One region of the Cryobacterium sp. PAMC25264 genome, then DNA from elsewhere that is predicted to be linked to it. Evidence: predicted binding sites of a transcription regulator. Region 1 holds the regulator's gene; the other holds the start of a gene.
What was found. The regulator HspR, encoded in region 1, represses chaperone genes until heat shock. The targets are predictions, from matches to a motif close to AAGTTGAGTCNNNNNGACTCAACTT.
Positions count from the first base shown of each region.

Region 1 (15,321 bases):
TGATCACGGCGAACCGGCCCAGGCCCGTGCCGGCCAGGTGTGCGCCGGCGTCGTAGCCGCCCTGGTCGTCGGTGGTGCCCACGCTGGCCAGCTCGCCGCCCGGATCCGAGCGCGGGTCGAGCAGCACGAGCGGGATGCTGAGTCCCCGGAGCTCGGTGAGCTGCCGGCGGGTGGGCCGGATCAGACCGAGCACCACCCCGAGGGTCGTCGGGTGGCGACCCGGGCGGGCCAGTCGTCGGCTGGATTGTCGCGCTCGAGGGTGAGCACGAGGTCGTAGCCGTGCTCGAAGGCACTGCGCCGGGCGCCGGCGGTGACCTCATCGGTCCACGCATCGTTGCCGAAGGACCCGAGCACCAGCTCGATCAGGCGCGGGTCGTGCGTGCTGGGCCTACCTCGGGCCGAGGTGCGCCGGTCGTAGCCGAGCGCAACGGCTGCGGCGAGCACCCGTTCCCGGGTGGCTCGGCCCAGGTCGCCGCGGCCGGCCAGGGCGCGGGACGCCGTGGTGATCGAGACGCCCGCCCGCCCCGCAACGTCGCCAAGGGTCACCCTCGTCGTGTCGGCCATCCGCACCACCTCTCCAGTGCCTATTTTTGCGCAAAAAGATGCCTCCGGCGCGGCGCCCTGGCATTCTCGATGGGAACAACCGTTGGACGATGCTGTCGAATGAAGGAGCGCGCATGGCCGGGAAGAACCCCTTGCGGGTGGCGTTGATCGGAACGGCGTTCATGGGCGCGGCCCATTCGCAGGCCTGGCGCACGGCGCCGCGGTTCTTCGACCTGCCGTGCGAGCCCGAGCTTGCCCTGTTGGTGGGCCGCTCGCCGGAGACCACCGCCGCGCGCGCCGGTACCCTGGGCTGGCAGGACTGGTCCACCGATTGGCGCGAGGCGGTGGCCCGCGACGACATCGACGTGATCGACATCTGCACCCCGGGCGACAGCCACGCCGAGATCGCACTGGCCGCCCTCGCGGCCGGCAAGCACGTGCTCTGCGAGAAGCCGCTGGCCAATTCGGTGGCCGACGCCGAACGGATGACCGCCGCCGCCGAGCAGGCCGCCGCCGACGGGGTGCTCTCGATGTGCGGGTTCAGCTACCGGCGCACACCGGCGCTGGCCCTGGCGCGGCGGTTCATCGCCGAGGGGCGGTTGGGCGGCATCCGTCATGTGCGCGCCAGCTACCTGCAGGACTGGCTGCGCGACCCCGACGCCCCGCTCAGCTGGCGGCTCGACAAAGCCCTGGCCGGTTCGGGAGCGTTGGGCGACATCGGGGCGCACAGCATCGACACCGCGCAGTGGCTCATCGGCGAGAGCATCACCTCGGTCTCCGCGACCATGCGCACCTTCGTCACCGAACGGCCGCAACGCGCTGCCGCGGCCGGGCTCGGCGGCGTCGCCGACGAGCAGGCCGCCCGTGGGCCGGTCACGGTGGACGACGCCGTGGCGTTCACCGCCGCCTTCTCCGGCGGCGCCCTGGGCGTCTTCGAGGCCACCCGCATGGCCACCGGGCGCCGCAACGCCAACCGCATCGAGATCAACGGTGAGACCGGGTCGATCGCGTTCGACTTCGAACGGATGAATGAACTCGAGTACTTCGACGGCCGTGGCACCGACCCCGAGGCGGAGGGATTTCGCCGCATCGTCGTGACCGACCCGGTGCACCCGTACGTCGCCAACTGGTGGCCGACCGGGCACGGGCTGGGCTACGAGCACCTGTTCACCCACCAGGTGGTGGACTTCGTCACCGCCATCGGCGCCGGAACCGCGCCGTCGCCGAGCTTCGGCGAGGCGCTGGACGTGCAGCGGGTGCTCGACGCCGTCGAGGCCAGCGCGGGCGCCGCATCCCGAATGACCACAGTGGAACGGAAGGCATCATGACCGACAAGAGCGCCCTGATCGTGCGCGGAGGCTGGGACGGCCACCATCCCGTCGCCGCCACCGAGATGTTCCTGCCGTTCCTGGCCGACAACGGCTACGCCGTGCAGATCGAGGAGTCCCCAGAGGTCTACGCCGACGCCGCCACCATGGCCGGCGTCGACCTCATCGTGCAGAGCGTGACCATGTCCGAGATCACGGGGGAACAGGTCGCCGGCCTCCGCGCCGCCGTCGAGGCCGGAACGGGCCTGACCGGCTGGCACGGCGGCATCGCCGACTCCTTCCGCGCCTCGGCCGACTACCTGCAGCTGATCGGCGGCCAGTTCGCCACGCATCCGGGCCGTCCGCCGGCGGAACGCGTCGACGGCGCCCAGGAGAACAACTACCTCGACTACACCGTGGAGATCACCCCGCTCGGCCGCGAACACCCGATCACCGCGGGGCTGGCCGACTTCGACCTCACCACGGAGCAGTACTGGGTGCTGCACGACGATCTCATCGACGTGCTCGCCACCACCACGCATCCGGCGCCCGCCTGGGAACCCTGGCACCGCCCGATCACCTCACCCGCGGTGTGGACGCGGCTCTGGGGAGCAGGCCGCCTGGTCGTCACGACACCTGGGCACAGCCCGGATATTCTCGCCGACCCGTCCGTGCGCACCATCATCGAGAGGGGCATGCTGTGGGCCACCCGCACCGCCTAGGAATCGTCGGACTCGGCAACATCTCGACCGCCTACCTCGAGACTCTCGTGGGCAGCTCGCAGTTGCAGATCACGGCGGTCGCCGACCTCGACGCCGAGCGTGCCCGGGCTGTCGCGGGAACCCTGCCGCACGCGCGGGCGCTCACCGTGGCAGAGCTTCTGGCCAGCGACGAGGTCGATACCGTGCTCAACCTCACCATCCCGGCCGCGCACGCCGAGATCGCTCTGGCCGCCATCAAGGCGGGCAAGAACGTCTACGGCGAGAAACCCTTGGCCGCAACGATGACGGATGCCCGCGCCATGGTGACCGCCGCGCTCGCCGCCGGCGTCCGCCTGGGCAGCGCGCCCGACACCGTGCTCGGGGAGGGGCTACAGACCGCACGGCACGCCGTGGACGCCGGTCTGATCGGCCGCCCGCTCGCCGCATCCGCCGTCATGATGACCCCCGGTCACGAGCGCTGGCACCCCAACCCCGACTTCTACTACCAGGCCGGCGGCGGGCCGCTGCTGGACATGGGCCCGTACTACGTGGCCGCACTCGTGCACCTGCTCGGGCCGGTGCGGTCGGTGACCGGGGCGTCCAGCCGGCTGCGCCCTGAACGCACCATTGAGAGCGGCCCGCGGGCCGGCACGGTGATCCCGGTCACCATCGACACGCATGTGTCGGGGGTGCTGGAGCACGAGAGCGGGGTGCTGTCCACGATCACGACGAGTTTCGATGTGGTGGCCACCCGCTCGGCGCCGATCGAGGTGCACGGCGAGACCGGCACCCTCTCGGTGCCCGACCCCAACCGGTTCGACGGCGAGACCGGGCTCTTCGAGGTGGGTGCCACCGAGTGGCGCGCACTGCCCGCCGCGGCCGGCTACCGGGAGGGCGCCCGCGGGGTGGGCCTGCTGGACTTCGTCACGGCCAGCCCGATGCGGCCGGCCCGCGCCACCGGCGAGCTGGCCCTGCACTCCCTCGACGTGATGACGGCCCTGCTGCAGTCGGCTGCCGAGGGGCGACGGATCGACCTGACGACCACTGCAGAGCGGCCCGAGCCGGTGCCGTTGACCGGGCGGGAGGCCTGGCTGGTCTGAGGTACCCGTCCACCGCGAACTGTGACTTAAGCCCCGGAGAACCGCGTTTATAGGTGCTTAAGTCACAGTTCGCGAGGGGTGATGGTGGGGGCGCGGAGGGGGTGGGCGGCCAGGACCGTGCGGCCGGCGGCGTGCGCGCGCGGGAGCATGTCGACCAGGGCGATCTGGCTCAGCGTGAGCGTGTCGCCGGGGTGCAGCCTGGCAGGAGGTTTGTGCGTCACGTGGGCGCGGAAGTCCGGGCCGGCGAAGGCCGGTTCGTCGGGGTCCGCGGCGAACGGGCGGATGGCGTCGACCACGGCGCCGCGCAGCCGGACGAGCCCGGCGTGCGCCAGGAGCAGCGTGACGGGGATGTTGTGGCTCCGCCCGAACAGCTCGTCGGCTCCGGCGACGAGGGCGAGGGGTGGCCGGCCGACCACGGCCGCACGGAGGGCGTCGCCGATGGCGGCGGGGGCGGCATCCGTCTGGAAGGGCGCCAGGACCGTGACGTGCAGCGGCCACTCGGCCACGGCGAAGCTCGCGCCGACCGTCAGCGGCGCCAGCGGGAGCACGACAACGAGGCGAGGCATGCCCAAACGTTACGCGAGCTGTGACTTAAGCCCCAAAATCCGGGGATTTTCGGGGCTTAGCTCACAGTTCGCGGGAGGGGCGGGAGGGGCGGGAGGGCGCGGGCGGGAGGGGGAGAGCGACCGTGAAGGTGGTGCCGGCGGGGGAGGAGAACGCCCGGATGGTGCCACCGTGCGCCTCGGCGATCGACTGGGCGATTGCCAGGCCGAGGCCCGTGCTGCGGATGCCGACCGACCCCGTGGTCCGTGAGGCGTCGCCGCGGGCGAACCGCTCGAAGATCACCGGGAGCAGATCGGCGTCGATGCCCGGGCCATTGTCCCGCACGCTCAGCTGCACCGGCAGACCCGGGTCGCCCACGCGCAGCGCGGTGGTCACGATGCTGCCCGCCGGAGTGTGCCCCTGCGCGTTGGAGAGCAGGTTCACCAGCAGCTGGTGCAGCCGTTCCCGGTCGCCGCGCACGACGACCGCCATGTCCGGCACCTCTGCGATCCAGGTGTGCCCCGGTGCAGAGGCGCGGGCGTCGTTGACCGCGGTGAGGAGCAGGTCAGCGAGGTCAACGTCGTCGACGTGGAGGTCCTGTCCCTCGTCCAGGCGGGCGAGCAGCAGCAGGTCGGCCACGAGCGAGCTCATCCGCCGGGCCTCTGACTCGATGCGCGCGAGTGAGTACTCGGTCACCTCGGGCAGCTCCGCGCTGTCCTGCCGGGTGAGCTCGGCATAGCCCTGGATGGCGGCGAGCGGAGTGCGCAGTTCGTGCGAGGCATCTGTGACGAACCGGCGCATGCGCCGGTCGGTCGCCGCCCGCACACTCAGCGCCGTGTCGACGTGGTCGAGCAGTTGGTTGAGGGCTTCACCCACCTGGCCAGCCTCGGTGCGGGGGTCGGTGTCGGCGGGCGCGACACGGGGCGCGATGCCGTGGTCGCCCGCGTCGAGCTTGAGCGAAGTGACCGCCACGGCCGTGTCGACCACCCGGCCGAGCGGGCGGAGCGCCAGTCGCACCACCACGATCGTGCCCACGATGGTTCCGATCAGGGCGAGCACGGTCAGAATGGCGATGGCCACACCCTGGCGCAGCTGCGCCTGGTCGGCCGCGGCCAGGGGCACGGCGGCCACGAGCACGTCGCCGTCGTTGACCACCGTGGCCAGTCGGTAGCGACCCAGCTCGCCCAACTCCAGGGTGCGGTTGGGTGCCGTGCCGCCTGAGGCCTCGACCGACCGAGCGATGTCTGCGGCCACATCCGTGGTGAGCACCACGGCTCCGGTATCGGAGAACAGGGCGGAGTCGACCACATCGCCACGCCAGAGGATGGCGATGACGCTGCCGCGCCCGTGCCCGACGAAGTCGACGAGGGATTTGGTACGCACCTCGCCGGTCTCGCGGGCGGCGGTGTCCGGCTGATCGGCGCCCGGGCTGACGCCGGTGTAGCCCTTGTCGGTGTAGCCGCCTCCGGCGTCACCGTCCCCGCTGTGCCCCGCCCGGCTGTGGTCGATCCCATCCGTGGCGGCGCCAGGGCTGTGACCGAACTTGTCGACCGAACGGCTCAACGCCGAGATCGAGGCCGTCAGTTGCGCATCCGCCACCGTGATCGTCGAGGTACCCAGCGCCACAATGCTCAGGATGCCCGAGGCGAGCATCATGCTGGCCACGACACCCGCGATGCCCACCACGAGGCGGCGCCGGAGGCTCCAGCGGGTGGTCACTCGGCGGCCCGCAGCAGGTACCCCACGCCGCGTACGGTCTGCAGCATCGGCGCGCGGTCGGCGTCGATCTTCTTGCGCAGGTAGGACACGTAGAGGTCCACGATGCTCGCCTTGCCGGCGAAGTCGTAGTTCCACACCTCGTCGAGGATCTGCGCGCGGCTGAGCACCCGCATCGGATTGCGCATGAAGTAGCGCAGCAGGTCGAACTCCGTCGTGGTGAGCATGATGTCGGTTTCGCCGCGCCGCACCTGGTAGCTGGTCTCGTCGAGGCTGAGATCGCCGACCACGAGCCGGGAGCCGTCGTCGGGCGCGGCCTGCACGGCGCGGCGCAGCAGCCCGCGCAGCCGGGCCACGAGCTCCTCCAGGTTGAACGGCTTGGTCATGTAATCGTCGCCGCCGGCCGTGAGACCGATGATGCGGTCGTCCACGGAGTCCCGAGCGGTCAAGAAGAGGGTGGGAGTGCTCGATCCATTGTCGCGCAGGTGCCGCAGCACGCTCAGCCCGTCGGTGTCCGGCAGCATGATGTCGAGGATGATCACGTCCGGCCGGTTGGCGCGGTACGCGCGCAGCGCATCCTGACCGGTGTGCGCCACATCCACCAACCAGCCCTCATAACTGAGCGCAAGGCTCACCAGTGTGGTGAGGGTGTCTTCGTCATCGACGAGCAGAACCCGGATGGCCGTTCCGTCGAGCCGGGAGATGCGCGGAAGCTTGGCGAGCACGGCGCGCCGGCGCACGGAGTCCGCAATCGGGTCGGGCGGGGGCAAGGCTGGCACACGATATTGTCTCAGGATTCGCCTGGGAGTGCCTCCCACGGGGGCATCCGGGGTCCTGAGGTTGTGAAGATGCTGAGAGTTGAGCCTCTGTGACTCAAGTTTGACCGCATCAACTTGACGAGATTTTCCGCCGGTGCCACACTTGAGTCAGCAACACTCAAGTCTTAGAAATACGCCTTGAACCCCATCTTTTGAAGGAGATACTCTCACATGGCTCGTGCAGTCGGCATTGACCTCGGAACCACTAACTCGGTGGTGGCCGTTCTCGAGGGTGGAGAACCCACCGTCATCGCAAACGCTGAAGGTTTCCGCACCACCCCTTCGGTGGTCGCATTCACCAAGGACGGCGAGGTACTCGTCGGTGAGACCGCCAAGCGCCAGGCAGTCACCAACGTTGACCGCACCATTTCGTCGGTCAAGCGCCACGTCGGCACCAACTGGACCGTCGGCATCGACGACAAGAAGTACACCCCGCAGGAGATCTCCGCCCGCATCCTGGCCAAGCTCAAGCGCGACGCCGAGCAGTACCTGGGCGACAAGGTGACGGATGCCGTCATCACCGTTCCCGCCTACTTCAACGACGCCGAGCGTCAGGCCACGAAGGAAGCCGGCGAGATCGCCGGCCTCAACGTGCTGCGCATCATCAACGAGCCCACCGCGGCCGCCCTGGCCTACGGCCTGGACCGCGGTAAGGAAGACGAGCTCATCCTGGTCTTCGACCTCGGTGGCGGAACCTTCGACGTGTCCCTCCTCGAAGTGGGCAAGGACGACGAGTTCTCCACCATCCAGGTGCGTTCGACCGCCGGTGACAACCGCCTCGGCGGCGACGACTGGGACCAGCGCATCGTGGACCACCTGATCAAGAAGTTCAAGGAAACCACCGGCGTCGACGTCTCCAAGGACAAGATCGCCAAGCAGCGCCTCAAGGAAGCCGCGGAGCAGGCCAAGAAGGAACTGTCCTCGAGCATGTCCACCAGCATCCAGCTGCCCTACCTCTCCCTCACGGAGAACGGCCCGGCCAACCTCGACGAGACGCTCACCCGCGCCCAGTTCGAGAAGATGACCGAGGACCTGCTCGACCGCACCAAGAAGCCGTTCCAGGACGTCATCCGTGAGGCCGGCGTTAAGGTCGAAGACATCGCGCACGTCGTTCTCGTCGGTGGCTCCACCCGTATGCCCGCCGTGTACGAGCTCGTCAAGGCCGAGACCGGTGGCAAGGACCCGAACAAGGGTGTCAACCCCGACGAGGTCGTCGCCGTCGGCGCCGCGCTGCAGGCCGGCGTGCTGAAGGGCGAGCGCAAGGACGTTCTGCTCATCGACGTCACCCCGCTGAGCCTCGGCATCGAGACCAAGGGCGGCATCATGACGCGCCTCATCGAGCGCAACACGGCCATCCCCACCAAGCGCAGTGAGACCTTCACCACGGCCGATGACAACCAGCCGTCCGTGGCCATCCAGGTCTTCCAGGGCGAGCGCGAGTTCACCCGCGACAACAAGAACCTGGGCACCTTCGAGCTCACCGGCATTGCGCCGGCGCCGCGCGGCGTCCCGCAGGTGGAGGTCACCTTCGACCTCGACGCCAACGGCATCGTGCACGTGTCCGCCAAGGACAAGGGCACCGGCAAGGAGCAGTCGATGACCATCACCGGCGGCACGGCGCTCGGCAAGGAAGACATCGAGCGCATGGTTCGTGAGGGTGAAGAGCACGCGGCAGAGGACAAGCGCCGCCGCGAGGCCGCCGAGACCCGCAACACGGCCGAGCAGCTCGCCTACTCGATCGAGAAGCTGATCAAGGAGAACGACGACAAGCTTCCCGAGGAGGTCAAGACCGAGGTGCAGGGCGACGTCGACGCTCTCAAGTCGGCTCTCGCCGGTGACGACGACGACGCGGTGAAGACCGCGTTCGACAAGCTCAACGAGAGCCAGGGCAAGCTCGGCGAGGCCATCTACGCCTCCAGCCAGGCGGATGCCGCGTCCGGCGCGTCCGAGAACGCTGAGCCCGCCGACGCCGGCAAGACCGACGAAGACGTTGTCGACGCCGAGGTTGTCGACGACGAGGACGAAGCGAAGAAGTAATGGGCGACTCCAAGCGCCCGGACGAGAACCGTCCCGAAGAAGAATCCGCCTCTGCTGCGGGAGCGCCCGAATCGGGCGCCCCCGCGGCGGGCGGGTCCTATGCCGCAACGGACGCGGAGGCCGAGCTGGCCGCCGCGGTCGGCGCGACCGAGGCATCCGAGGTGAAGCAGGGCGAAACCCCTGACGCCGCGAGTGCCGAGGGCATCGAAGAGGACGAGTTGACCGTGCAGGACATCCTGGATGCGGCCACCCTCGAAGCCAACGACCCCTCGAACGAGCACCTCGCCGACCTCAAGCGGGTCACCGCCGAGTACGCGAACTACCGCAAGCGCACCGAGGCGAACCGCGAGATCGAGCGCGAGCGCGTCACCGGAGAGGTCGTCAAGGTGTTGCTGCCGGTGCTCGACGACCTGTACCGGGCGGAGAAGCACGGCGACCTCGAGGGCGACACCGCCTTCGCGACCATCGCCGCGAAGCTGCGCGCCAGCACCGAGCGCATCGGCCTCAAGCCGTACGGTTCGGTCGGCGACGTCTTCGATCCCACCGTGCACGAGGCCATCTTCCAGCAGCCCAGCCCGGACGTCGAGGTGGAAACCGTCGGCGATGTCGTCGAGACCGGCTACTACCTCGGTTCCTCGCTCCTGCGGGCAGCCAAGGTCGTCGTGCAGGTACCGAGCGATGGCTAGCCAGGACTGGTTCGACAAGGACTTCTACAAGGTTCTCGGGGTCTCGAAAGACGTCTCCGCCGCCGACCTGAAGAAGGCGTACCGCAAGCTCGCGCGGAAGTACCACCCCGACTCCAACCCGGGTAACCCCGCAGCGGAGGCGAAGTTCAAGGAGATCAGCGAGGCCCACTCGGTGATCGGCGACCCTGAACAGCGCAAGGAGTACGACGCCGTGCGTGCCATGGGCGGTGGAGCTCGCTTCACCGCCCCTGGCCAGGGCGGCCAGCAGGGTGGGTTCGACGACGTCTTCGGCGGCATGTTCGGCGGGGGAGCCCGGCAACAGGGCTACTCCTATGAGCAGGCCGGATTCGACGACATCCTCGGTGGCATGTTCGGCCGTGGCGGACAGGGCGCCGGCGCTGCCGGCGGCCGGTTCGGCACGCCGAGCGGCGGCTACCGTGGTTTCGGCGGCCCCAGTAAGGGCCGCGACGTCATCGCGTCCACCACGGTCGACTTCATCACGGCCACCCACGGCGATCAGATCACCCTGCAGACGCAGGAGGGCCGGCCGATCAAGGTCAAGATCCCCGCGGGCGTTGCCGACGGCCAGAAGATCAAGCTGCGCGGGCAGGGGCAACCCAGCCCGGATGGCGGCGAGCCCGGCGACATCGTGCTCACCGTGACCGTGCGCAAGCATCCGGTCTTCGAGCGCGAGGGTCTCAACCTGCGCGTGAACGTGCCGGTGACCTTCGTCGAAGCCGCTCTGGGCGCCACCATCGAGGTGCCCACCCTGGGCGGACCCCCGGTGAAGCTGCGCGTGGCACCCGGCACCCCCAGCGGCCGCGTTCTCCGCGTCAAGGGCCGCGGTGTTGTCACCCAGAAGGGCACCGGCGACTTGCTCGCCGTGGTGCAGGTGGCCGTGCCGTCACACCTGTCGAAGGACGCCGAGGAGAAACTCCTCGCCTTCAACGAGGCCCTGCCCAAGGAGAACCCGCGCGACGAGCTCATCGCCCGGGCCAAGGGGTAATGAACGTCGATGGATGAGAACACCCGGGTCTTCGTGATCAGTACCGCCGCAGAGCTTGCCGGGATGCACCCGCAAACCCTGCGGCAATACGACCGCCTGGGCCTCGTCAGCCCCGACCGCACGCCGGGCCGCTCGCGCCGCTATTCCATGCGCGACGTGGCCCGGCTGCGGGAGATCGCCGACCTGGGTGCAGAGGGCGTGAGCCTGGAGGGCATCCGCCGCATTCTCGCGCTCGAGGACACCGTGCGCTCACTGCAAAACCGCGTCGGCAACCTCGAAGCTGCCCTGGCCGATGAACTGCTCAACCGGCCGGGCCGCCGGGTCTTCGCGGCCGGTTCAGCCGGTGAGGTCATCTCGATGCGCGCGGGAACCCGCACCCGCCGCTCCAACCAGATCGTGATCTGGCGCCCCCTCGACAGGTAGCCCCTCCCGATCCCGCGAACTGTGAGTTAAGCACCTCCCGGGGGTGTTTTGGGTGCTTTTCTCACGGTTCGTGGTCGGGTGGGCGCGCTCGCTTCGCGGCCCATCCGCTTACCCGCTCAGCGGGGCTGTGGTGAGCGATTGCAGGCCGGTGACCCGTAGTAGGTCGAGTTTCTGCTCGTCTACGCTGCCGGGAACGACGGTGTAGACGACGATGCGCAGGTCGCCGCCGGGAACCGTCAGCACGTCGCAGTCGACGCTGATCGGGCCGACCGCTGTGCGGGTCACGGTCTTCCGGCTCGAGCGATGCTCGGCCACCCGCGCCTCGCCCCAGCGGTGTTCAAACTCGTCCGACGCGGCGCGCAGCCGGGCCACCAGCTGCGCCAGAGCGCCGTCGTGCGGGTACCGGCCCACCGCCGTGCGCAGGTCAGCGGCGAGGTCGCTGGCGAAGTCCTCTTCGTGTTGGGCGTCGAACTCGACTCCCTCGTGGCCCCACATGAAATGCCGCCAGACCAGATTGCGTTCGATACCCACGTAACGCGACGGATCACCGGTCAGCGCTGCCCAGAGCGGATTCCACAGCAGGATGTCGTGCGACGCGGTGAACACGGCCATCGGCACGTCCCCGAGCCTGTCGATGATCCGTTGCACACCGGCGGTCACGTGCTGAGGAACGGTTCCGCGGGCAGGCGGCGCGACGCCGGCGACTCTGAAGAGGTGATCGCGTTCGGTCGGGGTCACGCGCAGGGCGAGGGCCAGGGCACCCAGCATCTGCGGGCTGGGATTGACTGCCCGGCCCTGCTCCAGTCGCACTATGTAGTCCACGCTCACGCCGGCAAGGGCGGCGAGCTCTTCGCGGCGGAGCCCGGTGGTTCGCCGGCCCGCGCCGGACGGTAACCCGACATCCGCCGGCCGCACCCGGTCGCGCCACGCTCGCAGTACCTCGGCGAATTCACTCATGGCCCCATTCTGCCCGCGGCCGGGTGATTCATCGTGGTACTCGCAGTCCCACCGTCGAGTGGGGCCTGGGAGAAACCCGGTGCGGGCAAGAGCATTGACCTATGACACTCACACTCATCACCGGGGCAAACAAAAGCCTCGGCCTCGAAACCGCCCGCCGCCTCGTCGAGGCCGGTCACACCGTCTACGCCGGCATGCGAGACCTCGCGAACGGGGATGCCGCCCGCGACCTGGGCGCCCACCCCGTTCAGCTGGACGTTACCGACCAGGCGAGCGTCGACGCCCTGTTCGCCTCCCTGCCCGACCTGGACGTGCTGGTCAACAACGCCGGCATCCTGGGCACTTCCTTCGGTGTCGACGACCTCACGACCGAGAAGATGGCCGACGTGTTCGACACGAACGTGCTGGGGATCGTGCGCGTCACCCAGGCCGCGCTGCCCGCGCTCCGCCGCTCGGCGCATCCGGTGATCGTTAATGTCGCGTCGGGAGTCGGGTGGCCGCGTTTTCTCTCCACCGAGGGACATGACGAGTTCCCGGTGCCCGCCATCCCGTACGCGGCCTCAAAGGCCGCCGTCATCGCGCTCACCGTGCAGTATGCGAAGAACCTGCCCTCCTTCCGTATCAACGTGAGCGACCCCGGGTACACCGCTACGGACTTCAATAACCACGGTGGGCACCAAACCGTCACCGAGGGCACGGATGCGACGGTGGCGCTAGCCCTCGTGAGCCCGTCCGGCCCCACCGGCGAGTTCCATAACAGAGCCGGTCGCATCGACTACTGAGGCCCTCTCCAGGCCCGCGAACTGTGAGTTAAGCACCTCCCGGGGGCGTTTTTGGGTGCTTTTCTCACGGTTCGCGGATGGGGTGGGCCCGCGTGGGGTCAGAGCGGGAGGTTCTGAGCAGAGAGGGACTCAGTCATAGACTTGCACAATGGAATTGCGCCAGCTTGAGCACTTCGTGACGGTCGCCGACGAACGTCACTTCACCCGGGCAGCCGAGCTGCTGCACATCTCCCAGTCGGGGCTCTCCGCGTCCATTCGGGCGCTCGAGATCGAGCTGGGCACCTCGCTGTTCATCCGCAGCACCCGTCGGGTCGAGCTCACGGCCGCCGGCCAGGCCCTGCTGGCGGATGCGCTGCGCACGCTCGCGAGTGCCGCCGCGGCCCAGAACGCTGTCGCCGCGGTGCGCGGCCTGATGCGCGGCCGCCTCACCGTGGGCGCCGAGCCGTGCCTGGGCTCCGTGGACCTGCCCGCCGAGCTCGCCCGCTTCCGTACCTCCAACCAAGGTGTGGAGGTGCGGCTGCGTCAGGTGGGCTCCGTTGAGCTCATCGAGGGAGTGGCAAGTGGCACGACCGACGTGGCCCTGGTTGTGGTCACCGGGGACACCCCGCCCGGGGTGCGCCTGCACCCGTTGAGCAGCCAGAAGATGGTGGTGCTCTGCCACCCCGATCACCCCGTTGCGTCCCTCGCCGAGGTGGACCTGGAGACCCTCCGGGCCGAGCCGTTGGTCGGCTTCCAGGCTGGCTGGGGCGCGCACATGCTCGCCCGGCGCGCGTTCGCCGCGGCCGGCTTCGAGTACCGGGCGGCGCTGGAGGTCAACGACGTGCATCCGCTGCTCGACCTGGTGGGCTACAACCTCGGCGTGGCCATCGTGCCCACGAGCTTCGCGCAGAAGCGGCCCGACGACCTCGTGGCCGTGCCGCTGCCGGCCAGCGTTCCCGAGTGGACCGTGGCCGTCGCGGTGGCCGACGAGCCGAGCCCGGCCGCGTCGGCGTTCCTCGAGCAACTGCTCGAAGACGTCGCCGCCGCGCGGACCGGTGCCGAGGTTCTCGGTGCAGCAGGCGACCGGGTGGGCACGGCGGCCTGAGCCAACGGCTGGGGCTAAAGGCCCAGCGGGATCCGCTCGGAGAAGACCGTCTTCACGGGCGGGGCCGCGAGGATCTCGCCGAGCCGGCTGACGCCTTCCGGGGTGGTGCGCCACTCGGCGTAGGCGGCGTGGTCGGCCGCGGTGGCCCAGGACTCGACCACCATCACGTGTGTCGGGTCGGCGTCGTCGACGATCACCTCGAGTCCCTCGTTGCCGGGCCAGGCGCGGGTGGCGGTGAGGGTCTCGGTGAGCACCGCCGCGGCGCGATCGAGCGCGTTCGGGTCGAGCTGCAGGGCGAGGTGAACGGTGGCGGTCATGGGTGCTCCAGTTTCGGTTGTACTGACAGACAACACGGCGGCCGGGAGAGAATTCCCGGCCGCCGTGTTGGTCGTGCGGTGAGAGCGCGAGGATGCGGCTCAGGCGGCGTTGAGCGCGGCCAGTTCCTCGGCCGACAGGGTGAGGTCGGTTGCCTGGGCCGAATCGCGGATGCTCTCCGGCCGGCTCGCCCCCGGGATGGGGATCACCCGGGGGGAAGCGGCCAGGTGCCAGGCCAGCGTGACGACCTGCGGGCTCACGCCGCGGGCATCCGCTACCTGCTGGAACGGCGCGAACCGGGTGCCCAGGTCGGCGGCCGACTTGATCCCGCCCAGCGGGCTCCAGGACAGGAACGCCACACCGAGTTCGGTGCACAGATCGAGCTCGGGCTGGCTGCTGCGGAACGCCGGCGAGTACTGGTTCTGCACGCTGGCGAGCCGGCCGCCGAGGATCTCGTAGGCCTCGCGGATCTGCTCCGGGGTGGCGTTGGAGATGCCGGCCAGACGGATGACACCCTCGTCGAGCAGGTCGCGGATGGCGCCGATGGAGTCCGCGTAGGGCACAGCGGGGTCGGGCCGGTGGTGGTGGTACAGGTCGATGGCGTCGCCGCCGAGCCGCTGCAGGGACGCCTTCGCGGCCTCCTTGAGGTACTCGGGACGGCCGTCGACGTACCAGCTGCCGTCGCCGGGGCGCAGGTGTCCGCCCTTGGTGGCCACGACAACCTGGGAGGTGTCGCCGCCCCAGGAAGCGAGGGCCTTCGCGATGAGCGACTCGTTGTGGCCGACCTCATCGGCGTGCAGGTGGTACGCATCCGCCGTGTCGATCAAGGTCACGCCCTCCTCGAGGGCGGCGTGGATGGTGGCGATGGAGCGGGCCTCATCTGGCCGGCCCTCGATCGACATGGGCATGCCGCCCAGGCCGATGGAGCTGACGGTGCGGTCGCCGAGCTGGCGGGTCTTCATAGGGTGTCCAATCTGGGGGAACGGATGCTCAGGCAGCGTCGGCCCGAGCGGTCACTGAGTCTAGGAACGGGTGGAGTGCGTCGCGGCGAGCCTGTCGAGGGTGGCGTTCAGGTCGGCGTCCACCACCTGCTGCTCCGGATGCGCGTCGTACCAGGCGATCGCCTCGCGGAAGCCGAGGGCGACGGGGGTGGTGCAGACGAAGTCGGGCACGAGCGCCTTCACCTTGGTGTTGTCGAAGATCACCGAGTGCGAGCGGTCGCCCAGCAGCGGCCCGCTCCACTCCGGGTTCTCGGCGGCCATGGTGTCGCTGGCCACGTGCACGATCTCGGGCGCGGGGGCGC
Region 1 is NZ_CP080383.1:3,284,538-3,299,858, reverse strand. Features, by position in the region: gene KY500_RS15385 (substrate-binding domain-containing protein) at 1-193, opposite strand, end outside; gene KY500_RS15380 (LacI family DNA-binding transcriptional regulator) at 181-564, opposite strand; gene KY500_RS15375 (Gfo/Idh/MocA family protein) at 678-1,871, shown strand; gene KY500_RS15370 (ThuA domain-containing protein) at 1,868-2,572, shown strand; gene KY500_RS15365 (Gfo/Idh/MocA family protein) at 2,551-3,651, shown strand; gene KY500_RS15360 (2'-5' RNA ligase family protein) at 3,714-4,217, opposite strand; gene KY500_RS15355 (cell wall metabolism sensor histidine kinase WalK) at 4,279-5,913, opposite strand; gene KY500_RS15350 (response regulator transcription factor) at 5,910-6,635, opposite strand; gene dnaK (molecular chaperone DnaK) at 6,900-8,765, shown strand; gene KY500_RS15340 (nucleotide exchange factor GrpE) at 8,765-9,451, shown strand; gene KY500_RS15335 (DnaJ C-terminal domain-containing protein) at 9,444-10,457, shown strand; gene KY500_RS15330 (heat shock protein transcriptional repressor HspR) at 10,467-10,880, shown strand; gene KY500_RS15325 (helix-turn-helix domain-containing protein) at 10,989-11,837, opposite strand; gene KY500_RS15320 (SDR family NAD(P)-dependent oxidoreductase) at 11,939-12,619, shown strand; gene KY500_RS15315 (LysR family transcriptional regulator) at 12,768-13,703, shown strand; gene KY500_RS15310 (putative quinol monooxygenase) at 13,718-14,020, opposite strand; gene KY500_RS15305 (aldo/keto reductase) at 14,120-14,980, opposite strand; gene KY500_RS15300 (NAD-dependent epimerase/dehydratase family protein) at 15,041-15,321, opposite strand, start outside.

Region 2 (15,321 bases), 1.9 Mb from region 1:
CACCTTCTTCATCCTGCAGGGCATCAACCTCGCCGGCACCAAGCTTGTGACCGGCCAGGTCGCCATCCAGGGTATGAGCGCGGTGCCCGGCTTCGACGCCGGCAAGGCGATCTTCGGGTCGACGATCCCGGTGGCCGGGCTGAACCTCAAGGTGTCGGTCTTCTGGTGGCTCGGCCTCACCCTCGTCGCCAGCTGGATCCTGCTCCGCACCCGCTACGGCAACTGGATCTTCGCCATCGGTGGGGCGTTGCAGAGCGCCGTGCAGACCGGCGTTCCCGTGCGGCGCACCCGGATCGGCCTGTTCATGGGCACGGCCGCGGCCGGCTGGCTCGTCGGCATGCTCTCGCTCTTCGACGTGGCGACCGTGCAGGCCACCACGGGCATCGGCCAGGAGTTCGTGTACATCATCTGCGCCGTCGTGGGCGGCTGCCGGCTCACGGGCGGCTACGGGTCCGCCGTCGGTGCGGCGCTGGGCGCGCTCATCTACGGCATGATCCTGCAGGGCATCGTCTTCGCCCAGTGGGACAACAACTGGCTCAAGGCCTTCCTGGGCGGGATGCTTCTGCTCGCCGTGCTGGTCAACCTCTCGGTCCGCCGCCAGGCCGGGGTGCGCGAATGAGCGCCGCGGAGACGGCCATCCTGCAGGTGCGCGGGGTGGGCAAGGTTTACGGCTCGGTCATCGCGCTCAGCGACATCTCCACCTCGGTGGCGGCGGGCGAGGTGCTCTGTGTCCTGGGCGACAACGGCGCAGGCAAGTCGACGCTGCTCAAGATCCTCGCCGGAGTACACCCGCATTCCTCGGGCGAACTTCTCCTCGACGGAACCACTGTGCGCTTTGCCGGCCCGCGGCAGGCCCTCGACGCCGGGATCGCCACCGTCTACCAGGACCTGGCGATCGTGCCTCTAATGCCGGTCTGGCGCAATTTCTTCCTCGGTGCTGAGCTGAGCGCCGGCGTGGGGCCGTTCTCCCGGCTCAGGGTCGCCGAGATGCGGGCGATCACCCTGGAGCAACTGGGCCGGATGGGCATCGACCTGCGTGACGTCGACCAACCCATCGGCACCCTCTCCGGGGGCGAGCGGCAGTCGGTGGCGATCGCCCGAGCCATTCACTTCGGCGCCAGGGTCGTCATCCTCGACGAACCCACCTCCGCGCTCGGCGTCAAGCAGGCCGGGGTCGTGCTGCGCTACGTCGCACGGGCCCGCGACAACGGTCTCGGAGTCGTGTTCGTCACCCACAACCCCCACCACGCCTACCCGGTCGGCGACCGGTTCCTGGTGCTCAACCGCGGCGCGAGCCTGGGCGAATTCGACAAGGCCGGCATCACCATCGAAGAACTCACCCGGTTGATGGCCGGCGGCGCCGAGCTGGATTCACTGGCCCGGGAGATCGAGCGCGGCTGATCCCGGTTCCGGCCGGCGCCCATCCGGTGTCATCCGTTTCGGAGGATTCCACGGCCCGGCTATCGGCCCAGGCGACATAGGTTGCTACCGTCTGGGGCGACAGGCCGGATGACGTGCGTTTGCGGGGCGAGAGAGTTGAACCCGACAGCGCGACTCCGACATCGGAAGGAATCGACGACAGCGGGGCGATGCCCGGGAATTGGAGTGCTACCCATGGCTAGAGGAACAACCCCGGTGCTCGATGCGGCGACCGAGATCAACGCGGTGTCGCTGGCCCGCACCGAGCTCGACCCACGCACCCTGATGATCGCCAGGATCGCCGCCCTCGCGGCGGTCGACGCGCCCGTCGCCTCGTACCTCCTCCACGTGGGACCGGCCGCGGAGGTAGGACTGACGGTCGATGACGTCCAGGATGTTCTCGTCGCCGTGGCTCCCATCGTGGGCACGCCGCGACTGATGTCCTCGGCGCGCAAGATCGCGGAAGCCCTCGACCTGGACATCGAGCTGGGAAGCGAAGACGACACTCAGTAGTCAGTGACCGACAACCGAGTGAGGAGCACCCCGTGACCAAGCCCATCGTGTTCGTGGTGCTGCTGGTGCTTCTCACCGGCTGCACTGCCGGCGGCGATTCCGCGTCGCCGAGCCCGACGGCGACAGGTTCGCCGACTGCCGCGGCCGGGTCCACGGCCTCCCCGCCGACCGCCTCCCCGCCGACCGCGGCCCAGGTGACCTGGGCGGGCACGGTCTGCGGCGACATCACCACGCTCAAGACGGATGTCCAGGGCCTGGCCGCCGCCGCGGCTACCGGTGGGGATTCGGTGGGAACGGCCATCTCGAAGCAGATGGACACAGTCTCGGCATCGGCCACGGACCTGGTCGACACCGTGAAGTCGCCGCCGGAGAATCTGGGCGACGATCCGGAACTGCTCGCCGTGCAGGACTCGATCGACAACGTCGACCAGTCTCTGAAGACCTTGGAGGCGAGCGCCAGCCAGGTGCAGGGCACGACGGGGGCAGCCCTGGTAGACGCGTTGGCCACAGTGGTCGGCGACACCGGAGACGCGCTCAACAGTGTCGCCGGCACCGTGCAGACCGTCACCACGGCCATCAACGACACGTCGAGCACCCTCGGCCAGGCATTCCGGGCGGCCCCGGAGTGCGCCGATCTCACCTCCTAGCCCGGCCGCCGGTCGCGACCCATCCGCTGGTCGCACCCCATTCGTTGGTCGTGACCAATACGTTGATCGAGCTTGTCGAGATCCCGTGAGTCGAACGTGTTGGCGACGACGCTCACCGGGTCTCGACGGGCTCGACCGACGAGGTGGGCGCGAGCGCAGATCCTCTCACGGGGTCTCGACGGGCTCGACCGACGAGGTGGGCGCGAGCGCGGACCGTCTCACTCGACCTCGAGAAGCTCGACCGCCGTCGAGGGGCTCGACCGTCGCGGTCGGCGATTTCGGACGGACTCAGGGGAGTCCCAGCTTCGGATGGGAATGAAAAATGACCCCAGGCGTTGACTTGAGTCGAGGGCGCTCAACTTTCGGGATCCCTCCTCGTTTTGACTTCCAGGAGGTTGTTTTGCCTACATACTTCGGCCCGGCCGGATCCGAGAACGGTTCCTTCGACGAATTCCTGGCCCGCTACCTGCAGGGCCAGCGCTCCGCGCAGTCCGGTAGGCCCATTGAGATCACCCGACTGCTCAGCCGGCGCACCCACGAACTTCTCGTGCAGGCCGCGCAGTTCGCCGTCGACCACGGCCACGCCCACGTCGACGCCCTGCACCTGCTGCGCGTCATGGTGGAGCAGGAGCCCGCCGCGTCGGCGATCCGCCGCGCCGGCGGCGACCCCGCGGCCATCGCGGCCGGCGCCGAAGAGCGCCTGCCCGAGTCCAGCGACCAGCAGGCCACCTCGGCGCCCGCGCTCACTCCATCGGCCCAGCGCGCCCTGCTCGACGCCCACCAGGTCGCCCGCGCCTTCGGCTCCACCTACATCGACCCCGAGCACCTGTTCTTCGCCTTCGTGGTGAACCAGGATGCCCCGGCCGCCCAGGTGCTGGCCGCCGCCGGCGTCACCGCCGAGTCCCTGCAGGCCGGAGCCCAACAGGCCGAGGCCGACGAGGCCCAGGCCGCAGCCGGCAACCCGGTCGGTGACGGCACCTCCGACACCCCGATGCTCGACACCTACGGCGTCGACCTGACCGAGCGCGCCCGCTCCGGCAAGCTCGACCCGGTGATCGGCCGCAGCGACGAGATCGAGCAGACCGTCGAGATCCTCTCCCGGCGCACCAAGAACAACCCGGTGCTGATCGGCGAGGCCGGGGTGGGCAAGACCGCGGTGGTCGAGGGCCTGGCGCAGGCCATCGTCGACGGCCTCGTGCCCGAGCAGTTGCGCGGCAAGCGGGTCATCGCGCTCGACCTGCCCGCCATGCTGGCCGGAACCCGCTACCGCGGCGACTTCGAGGAACGTCTCACCAAGACCATGGACGAGATCAGCCTTCATAGCGACGAGATCATCGTCTTCCTCGACGAGCTGCACACCGTCGTGGGCGCCGGCGGCTCCGGCGAGGGCGGCATGGACGCCGGCAACATCCTCAAGCCCCGCCTGGCGCGCGGTGAGCTGCACGTCGTTGGTGCCACCACTCTGAACGAGTACCGCAAGGTCGAGAAGGACCCGGCCCTCGAACGACGCTTCCAGCCCGTGCGGGTGGGGGAGCCCGGCATCGAGGATGCCGTGCAGATCCTTGCCGGCCTGCAGGAGCGTTACGCCGAGCACCACTCGGTGCGCTACACGGATGCCGCCATCCGCGCCGCCGTGGAGATGAGCGCCCGGTACATCCCGGACCGGTTCCTGCCGGACAAGGCCATCGATCTGATCGACCAGGCCGGCGCCCGGGCTCGCCTGGCCCTCGGCTCCCGCGTGGATGTCGACGGGCTGCGCGAGAAGCAGGCGGCACTCGAGTCGGCGAAGGTCGACGCGGTCGCTGCCGAGCAGTACGAGGAGGCTTCCCGCTTGCGCGACGAGGCCGAGACGATCGCGGCGACCATCGACGCGGCCGTCGTCAGCCAGGGTGGCGAGGACTCCGGTCCGTCGGCCGTGGTGGACGAGGCCGAGATCGCGGCGATCATCGCCCGGGCCACCGGCATTCCGGCCAGCCGCCTCACTGCGGGTGACCGGGAGCGCCTGGCCCGGCTCGAGGATGACCTGCACGAGCGGGTCATCGGGCAGGACGACGCCGTGACCGTGATCGCCAAGGCCGTTCGGCGCAACCGCACCGGCATGGGCGATGCGAACCGTCCGGTCGGCAGCTTCCTCTTCCTCGGCCCGACCGGGGTGGGCAAGACCGAACTGGCCAAGTCACTGGCCGAGTCGCTCTTCGGCGACGAGAAGGCCATGCTGCGCTTCGATATGAGCGAGTTCAGCGAGCGTCACACCGTGAGTCGTCTGGTCGGCGCCCCTCCCGGCTACGTCGGTTACGACGAGGCCGGTCAGCTCACCGAACACGTCCGGCGCAACCCCTACTCGGTGGTGCTACTCGACGAGATCGAGAAGGCGCACCCCGACGTGTTCAACCTGCTCCTGCAGGTGCTCGACGACGGCCGGCTCACCGATGGTCAGGGTCGCACGGTGGACTTCCGCAACACCGTGGTGATCATGACGTCGAACATCGGCTCCGAGGTACTGGCTAGCCGCAGCGGCGCGCTCGGCTTCACCGCCGATCTGGACGGTGCCGGCAACGGCTTCGGTTCGGAGAAGGCGTTGCGTGACCGGGTGATGGCCAAGCTTCGTGAGGCCATGCGGCCTGAGTTCCTCAACCGGATCGACGAGGTCGTGCTGTTCCGCAAGCTCGAACAGACCCAGCTGCGCCGCATCGTGCGGCTCCTGCTCAGCCAGACCGAGAGCCGGGTGCAGGCCCAGGGCCACACCCTCACGGTGACCGACGAGGCGATCGACTGGATCGCCGAGCACGGTTACGAGCCCGAATACGGCGCCCGTCCACTCCGCCGGGTGATCCAGCGCGAGGTCGACGACCGGATCGCCGACCTGCTGGTGGCCTCGGCCCTCGGGGACGGCGGCATCGTCGCGGTGAGCGTGAAGGACAGCGCCCTCACGGTGGCGGCCGAGCCGGCCCGGATGCCGCTGGCCGCCTAAACGGCGACACACAGGAGCCCCAGCCGGAACCCAGATGGGATCCGGCTGGGGCTCTGTCGTGCGCTCCGTCGAGGGCTACAGGATGAAGAGCATCTCCTGGTAGGTCGGCAGCGGCCACAGGTCGTCCGCGACGAGGTCCTCGAGCGCGTCCGCGGCCGTGCGCACGGCGGCCATGGCCGGCAGCAGCGCATCCCGGGCGTGCTCGGCCTCGGCCAGCGCCTCATGTCCGGTCTCGGCATCCAGCGCGGCCTTCAGGCCGGCCAGGGCCTTCCGCAGCTCGCCGACCGGGCCGGTCACGGCGAGGAGCGGCGCGGTGTCGGCGTCCACTCCCGCGGCCGAGAGCGCCCCGACGTTGACGGCCAGCTCGGTCTGGTACCGCACGGCCGCGGGGAGGATCTGCGTGGTGCCCATTTCCAGGGTGAGGCGGGCTTCCACACCGATCGTGAGTGCGTACTGCTCCAGGCCGATCTCGTACCGGCTGTGCATCTCCCGGTGGTTGAAGACCTTGTACTTCTCGAACAGATCCATGGCCGGCTCGGTGATGAGCTCGGGCAGGGCGTCGAGCGTGGTGCGCAGGTTCGCAAGTCCCCGCTTCTCGGCCTCGATCGGCCAGGCATCCGAGTAGCCGTCACCGTTGAACACGACGGCGCCGTGATCGGTGATGATCTGCGTGAGCAGCGACTGCACGGCCTCGTCGAAGTCGGTGCCCGCGGCCACGGCCGCCTCGAGGTCGGTGGCGATGTAGTCCAGCGACTCGGCCATGATCGTGTTGATGGTGACCATCGGGCCGCTCACGGTCTGCATCGAGCCCGGAGCGCGGAACTCGAACCGGTTACCGGTGAACGCGAACGGGCTGGTGCGGTTGCGGTCGCCGGGATCGGTCGGCAGCACCGGGAGGGTGTCGACGCCGATGATCATGCTGCCCTTGCCCTTGGAGGAGGTGGCGGCGCCGTTCTTGATCTGTTCGAAGACATCCGCCAGCTGGTCGCCGAGGAAGATCGAGATGATCGCCGGCGGGGCCTCGTTGGCGCCGAGCCGGTGGTCGTTGGTGGCTGAGGCTACGGAAACCCGCAGGAGGCCCGCGTACTTGTGCACGGCCCGGATGACCGCAGCGCAAAAGACCAGGAACTGGGCGTTGTCGTGCGGGGTGTCGCCGGGAACGAGCAGGCTGCCCAGCTGGTTGTTGCCGAGCGAGAAGTTGACGTGCTTGCCCGACCCGTTGACGCCCTGGAACGGCTTCTCGTGGAACAGGCACTCCATGCCGTGCTTCTTGGCGATGGCCTTGAACGTCGTCATCAGCAGCTGCTGGTGGTCGGCCGCGATGTTACCGCGTTCGAACATCGGGGCGATCTCGAACTGGCCGGGCGCTACCTCGTTGTGCCGGGTCTTGGCGGGGATGCCGAGCTTGAACAGCTCCCGCTCGGTGTCCATCATGAAGCCGAGCACCCGCTCGGGGATGGCGCCGAAGTAGTGGTCGTCGAACTCCTGGCCCTTGGGCGGCTTGGCGCCGAACAGGGTGCGACCGGAGTTCAGCAGGTCGGGACGGGCCAGGAAGAAGTGCCGGTCCACCAGGAAGTACTCCTGCTCAGGACCGCAGAACGAGACGACCTTCGCTGGCTTGTCGTGGCCGAACAGTCGCAGGATGCGTTCGGCGTGCTCGCCCATCGCCTGCTGCGATCGCAGCAGCGGGGTCTTGTGGTCGAGGGCCTCTCCGGTCATCGAGACGAACACCGTGGGGATGCACAGGGTGTTGCCGTTCGGGTTCTCCAGCACGTAGGCGGGGCTGGTGACATCCCAGCCGGTGTAGCCGCGGGCTTCGAAGGTGTTGCGGAGGCCCCCGTTAGGGAAGCTGGATGCATCGGGTTCGCCCTGCACCAGAGTCTTGCCCGCGAACTCCGCCAGGGCCGTGCCGTCGCCGACCGGTTCGAGGAAGCTGTCGTGCTTCTCGGCCGTGAGGCCGGTCAACGGGTAGAACACGTGCGCGTAGTGCGACGCGCCCTTCTCCATCGCCCAGTCCTTCATGGCGCTGGCGACGGCATCCGCCACCAGGGGGTCGAGCATGGCGCCGTGTTCGATCGTGGCCATGACCGACTTGTAGATCAGTTTCGGTAGCCGCTTCTGCATGACGACGCTGCTGAACACGTTCTCGCCGAAGATCTGGCCGGGCGTTTCGGTGTCGGTGAAGCTGACGGCCGGAGGCACATAGGCCTCGACGTCCCTGATCGCCTGCAGGCGCATGGCATTTCCACTCATTTACTACCCCTTTGATTCGGGCTCTTTCCGCGACTAGTTACGGAATCCGGTTCTCCAAATGTAGGGAGCTTCTATGCCGGTCACATTTCGGCCGCATGACGGACTCGGTCTCGACCGTCTCCCGATCGGGGGACGAAACCCACTCGCACCGCCAGCGGCTAAACTGGTCGTTTGATTTGAGGGGTGTTTGAGTGGTCGATCAGGAGCTTGCGCGCGAACAGGACTATGTCGCCACGCTGTACGCGCGCCTCGACGCGTTGCAGCGCGAGGCCGAGGACCAGCTGAAGGCCGTGCGGATGCTCGACGTCGGGGGCAACCACCAGTCCAGGTCTGAGCGCGACACCTTCGCCCGCACCTACGAAGACCGCATCGTGCAGCTGCGCGAGGTGGACGACCGGCTCGCGTTTGGCCGCCTGGAGACCGCCCCGGAGGACGACGACGGCATCCCCGTGTACCGATACATCGGCCGGGTGGGCCTGCGGGACGAGAACCTGCAGCCGATCCTGCTCGACTGGCGGGTGCCGCAGGCCAGCGCCTTCTACCAAGCCACCGCCGCCACTCCGCTGGGCGCCCGGTCCCGCCGGCACCTGCTCTCCAGCGGCCGCAGCATTATCCGCATCGAAGACGAGATCCTGGATGCAGCGCTGCTCGAGGGCGATACCGCCGGTCTCCACCAGGGCGAAGGGGCGCTCCTCTCGGCGCTCACGGCCCAGCGCACCGGCCACATGAATGACATCGTCTCGACGATCCAGGCCGAGCAAGACCGCATCATCCGCTCGGGGCTGAACGGCGTGCTCGTCGTCCAGGGCGGGCCCGGCACCGGAAAGACCGCCGTGGCCCTGCACCGCGCCGCCTATCTGCTCTACACGCACCGCGACCGGCTGCAGAACGCCGGAGTGCTCATCGTGGGCCCATCCACCTCGTTCCTGCAGTACATCGAGGCGGTGCTGCCGTCGCTCGGCGAGACCGGTGTGGTGCTCGCCTCGGTGGGCCAGCTGTTCCCCGGGGTCGAGGCCAGCCACGAGGATGCGCCGGCCGTCGCCGCGCTCAAGGGCCAGACGTTCATGGCCGACCTCATCGCGCGCGCCGTGAAGAGCCGGCAGAAGGTGCCGGCCGGCACCCAGAAGCTCCTCGTGAACGGCGACACGCTGCTACTCAAGCCCCAGCTGATCGAGTCCGCCATCCACCGGGCCCGCGTGGGCGGCAAGCCGCACAACGAGGCCCGTGTGGTCTTCGTCAAACACGCCCTCAACTCGCTGGCCCGGGAATGGCTCGAGCAGCTGCAGAAGCAGGGTCGGTCGATGGACGACACCGATCTGCCCATGCTGCGCGAAGACCTGCGCCTGGCCGACGACGTGCGGGTGGCGCTGAACACGGCCTGGCTTCCGCTGACCCCGCAAAAGCTGGTGCAGGACCTCTACGCCCGGCCGCAGTGGCTTGAGGAGCTGACCCCGCGCTGGCGGGCGGCCCAGCGCGCCCTGCTCTACCGCACCCGGGACGCCGAGTTCACGATCGCCGACATCCCGCTGCTCGACGAGGCGGCCGAGCACCTCGGCGAGTACAGCGCCGTCGACGCCGCTCAGAAGCGCGAGGCCAAGGAACAGCGCAAGCGCGACATCGAGAACGCCGAGCTGGCCATCAAGAACATGGACGTCAAGGGACTCGTGAACGCGAAGGCCCTCGCCGACAACTTCGCCGAGCTCGGCGACCGGGCCACGACGGCCGAGCGCGCCGCGCTGGACCGCAGCTGGACCTACGGGCATGTGATCGTCGACGAGGCGCAGGAACTCTCGCCGATGCAGTGGCGGCTGCTCATGCGCCGCGGCCCGCGCCGCTCGTTCACCATCGTCGGCGACATCGCCCAGGCCGCCGCCGCGGCGGCGGCCGACAGCTGGAGGGAGGCCCTCGCGCCCGTGCTGGAGGCCTCCTTCGAGGCCGACCGGTGGCGACTGGAGGAACTCACGGTGAACTACCGCACGCCCAGCCAGATCGCCGAGGCTGCCGAGAAGATGGCGGTGGCGCACGGTTTGCCGATCACCGCATCCCGCACGGTGCGGGCCAGCGACTGGCCCGTCGAGGTGCTCACGGATGCGCTCGACGCCGTGCGCCGCGAACGCGCGCTGGGCGTGGGCGGCACCGTCGCGGTCATCGTGGTGGAGGAGCACTTCGAGGCCCTCGCCGCGGAGCTGGAGGCGGAGTTCGGCGACATCGTCGGCCGGGGAGCGCTCGGCTTGCTGCGCGACGTGGCGCTGCTCACGCCGCAGGACTCCAAGGGGCTGGAGTTCGACGCCGTGGTGGTGGTCGACCCTGCGGGTGTGGTGGCCGCATCCGAACGCGGCGCAGGGGCCCTCTATGTGGCGATGACCCGAGCCACCCAGCGGTTGTACCTGGTGAGCGACGGCCCGCTGCCGGCCGGACTCGCCGACCTAGCCTGACCCACGCGACCGCGAACGTTCTGACTTGCCACTTGGGGCCCCTTCAGCGCGCACGAAGGGGCTTGAACTGGCAAGTCACCCGTGCAGACCCTGCTGACTTGCCACTTGGAGCCCACTCGACACGCACGAAGGGGCTTGAACTGGCAAGTCACCCGTGCGGGTGTTGTGTGCGGGGCCGGCTCGTCAGGCTCAATGGGGTCGGAGCGCTTGGATGGTGGCGAGGAGCGCCTCGGGGTCGAAGGCGGCCGGCGCGCGGATCGCCTGGATTGAGGCGCCCTGGATGAGCGCGACGATGGTGGCGGCAAGGTCGTCGCCCGTCGCCCGACCCTGCATGCCACCCCCGCCGCTGCCCGACGCCGATCCGTGGATGCCGTCCTGGCCGCTGCCCGTGGCGGCGACCTCGCGGCAGACCGGCAGGAAGGCCTCCAGGTACCGGCCGAACGAACCCTCGATGCGGCTGCGGAAGAGGTCGTCGCGGCGGGAGAAGTAGAACGCGAAGAGCAACTCCACGCCGGCGTGGTACTCGGCGAGGCGTTCGAGCTCGCCCCGCACCATCCGTTCGAGGCGGTCCCACGGCGCCAGGGCGGCCAGGCCGGGAGCGGTCAGGGCGTCGAGCGTGCCGTCCAGCAGCACGTCGAGCAGCGCCAGGAGCAGGCCGTCCTTCGACTGGAAATGGAAGAAGACCAAGCCGGGGGAGATGCCCGCGGCCGTGGCGACCCGCCGGGCCGTGACCGCATCGAGGCCGTCGGCCAAGGCGATCCCGTACGTGGTCGCGAGAATCTCGTCGACGCGTTCCTGCTCGGGCCGCTTGGGTCCACCCATCGGTCAGCCGATCGTCCCTGAGCGCGGCGCGGCGCCCTGCTCGGCACGCTGCTCGGCACGTTTCTGGGCGAGATAGCCGCGCCAGGCCCGCCAGGCGCCCGTGGACCACAGGGCCCAGAGCACCAGCACCGGCTGGAAGAGCAGTCGGATGGTGCGCTGGAGATCGGTGTCCAGCCCGAACGAGTCGGTGTGGGTGACCAGCTGGGAGATGTTGCCGGGGAAGATCGCGACGAAGAACGCGGCGACGATCCAGCCGACGTAGACCCGGTACCGGCCCACGGCGACCAGGGCACCGCCAAGAACGATCTCGACGACACCGGATGCGAGGACGACGAAGTCGCCGTCCAGCGGCAACCAGGTGGGCACCTGGGCGAGGAAGGCCTCCCGGTTCACGGTGAGGTGGCTGATCCCGGCCAGGAGGAGGAAGACGCCGAGCATGATCCGGAAGGTCGCCCGGAGAACCCGGGACCAGGTCGGTAGCTGAGTGTGTGGGTGGGTCTTGGGTGCGGTACGGCTGCTCATGGGGCGGCTTTCATGGGGGGACGGGTCGAACTCGAAGTGTCCAGCCTATATTGATCACCCGGTCAATGAGCACTCGATCAAGAGGGCTTGAATCGCGCTCAGCCTGCGGCGGCCACGAGGCTTGCCACTTCGGCATCCGTTCGTGCGTCGAAGACGCCCCACATGATGTGGGTCGGCCCACTGCCGTCGCTGCCGGCCACGGCCGGACGGCTGATCCAGCGGTTGGCCGCCGCTGCGGCGCCGAGGGCAGCCAGTGAGGGGGCGATGGTGGACTTTCGTAGGGTGCCGGCGACGACACTGCCGTCGCCACCCAGTCGCCAGCCGCGGCTCGCGGCCAGCACCTGGCCCACCTCGTCGTTGGTGAGCCAGCGCGAAAAGCTCCGACCGGGCGGGTCGATCTTGGTCAGCTTCATGAGAACCAGCCTAACTTCGGCTCAGGCCGGAATCAGGGCGAGTTCGGCCTCCAGTCGTTCCATGTCGACGCGGTGGCAGAGCTCGGTGGCCGGCGTCATGGCGGTGGCGCTGCCGGCGGCCACCGCGGCGCGGAACGCCGCCCGAGTGTCCAGGCCCTGGGCGATGCGCAGGACGAAGGCTCCGAGGAAGCTGTCCCCGGCTCCCACGGTGCTCTGCACCACGACCCGGGGGACCGGCAGGCGCAGGACCTCACCGGAGGAGGCGAGTACCGCTCCGGCACCGCCGAGGGTGAGCGCGACATGCTCGGCCGCGCCGCGATCCACCAGCGTGCTCGCCGCGTCGATCTGGCTCTGCTCGCTGTCGAGCGATTGCCCGAGCAGTTCCCCGAGCTCACGGGCGCTGGGCTTGACCAGGAAGACGCCCTCGGTGAGGGCTTCTGCCAGGGCGTCGCCCGACGCATCCACTATGCACCGCGCCTCGTGCTCGCGGGCCAGGCGTGCCACCCGGGCGTAGAAATCGTCGGGCACCCCCGGTGGCAAGCTTCCGCTTGCCACGACATAGCCGTGCTGGGGGATGGACTCTGCCACCCGGGCGAGGCAGGCGCGCCATTCGCGCTCGGTGAGTTCGGGGCCCTGCAGCACGAAGCGGAACTGCTTGCCCGTTGCCGTCTCGTCGACCGTGAAGCTCTCACGAGTGCTGCCGGCGATAGGAACGACCAGGGTGGGGATGCCCTCTGCCTCGATCAGCCTGCGGTAGGCGTCACCGGTGGGTCCGCCGGCGGCGTAGATCGCGAGGGTCTGCCCGCCGAGCCTCTGGATGACGCGGGAGACGTTGATGCCCCCGCCACCTGGATCCAGCCGGGAGCGCCCGCAGCGCAGCTTGTGCTCACCGACCACCTTCGGCGTCGAGGTACTGACGTCGAGGGCTGGATTGACGGTGAGTGTGAGTATCGGCTGCAGCGCTGTCGGTCTGGAGGCATCCATGGACCCAGCGTAGGACTCCCGGACGCTCCGCCGGGGGATGCGGGTCTGGGCGGTGGTGTCAGCGGCCGGAGAACAGCCGCGAGAAGAAGCCGCCGCCCGGTGTGGGCTCGTTCTTGTGCCCGGCGCACCGGTCGGCGCGGGGCACGCCGCGCATGACCTGGTCGACGTGCTGGCCGCAGCCGGCCCAGGTTGTCTTTCCGCAGGTTCGGCAGGTCACGGCTCGGCACATGGGGTCTCCTTGGATCAGGTTGAGGGTGGCTGGATTAGCTTCCCTGAAGTCCTCAGGATACCCCATGGGGTATAGCTGAGTCTGACCGGATGCTGGGTGTGACGGATCGGCGGTGTGGCCTCACGGCGGGGTATCGGTGTCGCTGCGTGTGCAGTGTTTCGCTGCGTGTGAAAACTGGTGCATTTTCACCTGCCGCGAGCACTATCGCGAGCCGCGACACCGAACCTGCGCCGCGAGAGTCAACCTGCGCCGAGGGAGCGAGCCTGGGCCGGCTGGCCGGTGCGGCGTAAGGTGGCCGCGTGCCGAACAATCCACCGCAGACGTACACGGCCGCCCAGGTGCGCGAGGCCGAGGTCCCGTTCCTCGAGCGCGGCGTGCCGCTGATGCAGCGGGCGGCCCAGGCCCTGGCGCACGAGGCGGGCGTCCTCCTGGAGGCGCGGCGCGGGGGAGTGGCGGGCGCCCGGGTGCTGGTTCTGGCCGGATCGGGAAACAACGGTGCGGATGCGCTCTACGCCGCGGAACGTCTGGCGCACCGGGGCGCGCTCCTGTGCGTCCTGCCGACGAGCGAGCACCTGCACCGGGAGGCGCTCGAAGCGGCTCTCGCGCAGGGCGCCGACCTGCGGCCCACCGACGAGCCCGCCGAGGTCATCGCCGGACTCGCTGCTGCAGCCGACCTGATCCTCGATGGCATCCTGGGCACCGGTACCAGCGTCGCGCCCGCGTTGCGGGGTACGGCCCGGAGCGTCGTCGCGGCGATTCTTCCGGTGCGCTCCGGAGAACAACCGCCTCTGGTCGTCGCCGTGGACCTGCCCAGCGGTATCGGCGTCGACGATGGGAGCGTGCCCGACCCCACGGTTCTGCCGGCCGATCTCACGGTGACCTTCGGCGGGTGCAAGGCGGGGCTGCTCACCCACCCCGCGTCCGGCTACGCGGGCCGGGTCGTCGTGGCCGACATCGGTATCGGAGCCGAGCTGGAACGCATCCGCCGCCGGGACCTCGCCTGAGTCGCTCGCGATGGCCCTGTCGCTCCTGGCGCACCGCATCGACATGCAGCGAAGTGCCCCTTCCGGTGAGCTGAAGGGGCGCTTTGCGGCATGTCGGCGTGGAGGGCGGTGCCCGAAGAACAGGTGCCGGACGGAGGGAGGTGCAGGATGGAGGAACGGGCGCGGAAGGATGCCGAGGAAGCAGACGCATGGGTCGCCTGCCGGCTCCTGGACGGGCTGTGGGCTCGGCAGCAGATCAGGTCCGTCCGCGGCGAGCCGGCGGGCGGCTCCCTCGGAGCTGAGCGCGCTGAGCCCGGAAGGCCGTGTCACACAGCCGTCCTTCCCTCGCCCTTCCTCGGCTAGGGGGAAACTACACCCGCGGCTGCTCCGGTGGCAGCGCGCCGACGGCCGCGACCGCGCGGGCCCGCAGCGCGTTGCTGCGCTCGGCCAGGTCGCGCTGGCGGCGCACGTATTCGGCCTTGCCCGCCGGTGTCTCGATGGCGACCGGGGCATACCCCCACTCGGAGAGGTCATACGGCGAGGCCTGCATGTCGAGGCGGCGGATGTCGCGCGCCAGCTCGAAGCTGTCCAGCAGCAGCTCCCCGGGAATCAGCGGCCCCAGCTTGATCACCCACTTGTAGACATCCATGCCCGCATGCAGGCAGCCGGGCTGCTCGAGGCGCGGCTGGTTCTCGCGGGTTGGCTGGAGCGCGTTGTGCGTGAGCGCCGCCGGGGTGAAGAAGCGGAACGCGTCGAAATGACTGCAAGAGATGTTGTGGGCGTCGACGACGTCATCCGTGTCGCCCTGGCCCAGTCGCAGCGGTGCCACATGACGGTGTTCGTCCTGCCGGTAGACCATCGCCCACTCGTGCAGTCCGAAGCAGCTGAAGTTGGCCGGTCGCGCAGCCGTCTTGTCGAGCAGGGTCACGATGAACCGGATGCTGCGCGCATTCCTGTCGCGGAAGGTCGCGTCGTCCACGAGAACGTCGTTCCCCTCAGTGCGGTACCACTTCCACCCGGCTCTTTCGGTGCCGGCCGCGCCGCGTAGGCGCGCCCCGGAGCCCGGATGCCAGCGGCGCAGCAGCCCGGGGCGGAACGGGTAATAGGTGAAGAGGAAGTCGTCGACCGGA
Region 2 is NZ_CP080383.1:1,087,362-1,102,682, forward strand. Features, by position in the region: gene KY500_RS04975 (ABC transporter permease) at 1-619, shown strand, start outside; gene KY500_RS04980 (ATP-binding cassette domain-containing protein) at 616-1,401, shown strand; gene KY500_RS04985 (carboxymuconolactone decarboxylase family protein) at 1,615-1,932, shown strand; gene KY500_RS04990 (hypothetical protein) at 1,965-2,579, shown strand; gene KY500_RS04995 (ATP-dependent Clp protease ATP-binding subunit) at 2,980-5,550, shown strand; gene KY500_RS05000 (glutamine synthetase III) at 5,626-7,803, opposite strand; gene KY500_RS05005 (UvrD-helicase domain-containing protein) at 7,995-10,238, shown strand; gene KY500_RS05010 (TetR/AcrR family transcriptional regulator) at 10,428-11,060, opposite strand; gene KY500_RS05015 (hypothetical protein) at 11,064-11,582, opposite strand; gene KY500_RS05020 (hypothetical protein) at 11,681-11,995, opposite strand; gene KY500_RS05025 (1-phosphofructokinase family hexose kinase) at 12,017-12,979, opposite strand; gene KY500_RS05030 (hypothetical protein) at 13,038-13,208, opposite strand; gene KY500_RS05035 (NAD(P)H-hydrate epimerase) at 13,508-14,212, shown strand; gene KY500_RS05040 (3-methyladenine DNA glycosylase) at 14,562-15,321, opposite strand, start outside.
Region 2: the regulator HspR is predicted to act here: its motif matches at 2,917-2,941, upstream of KY500_RS04995 (ATP-dependent Clp protease ATP-binding subunit).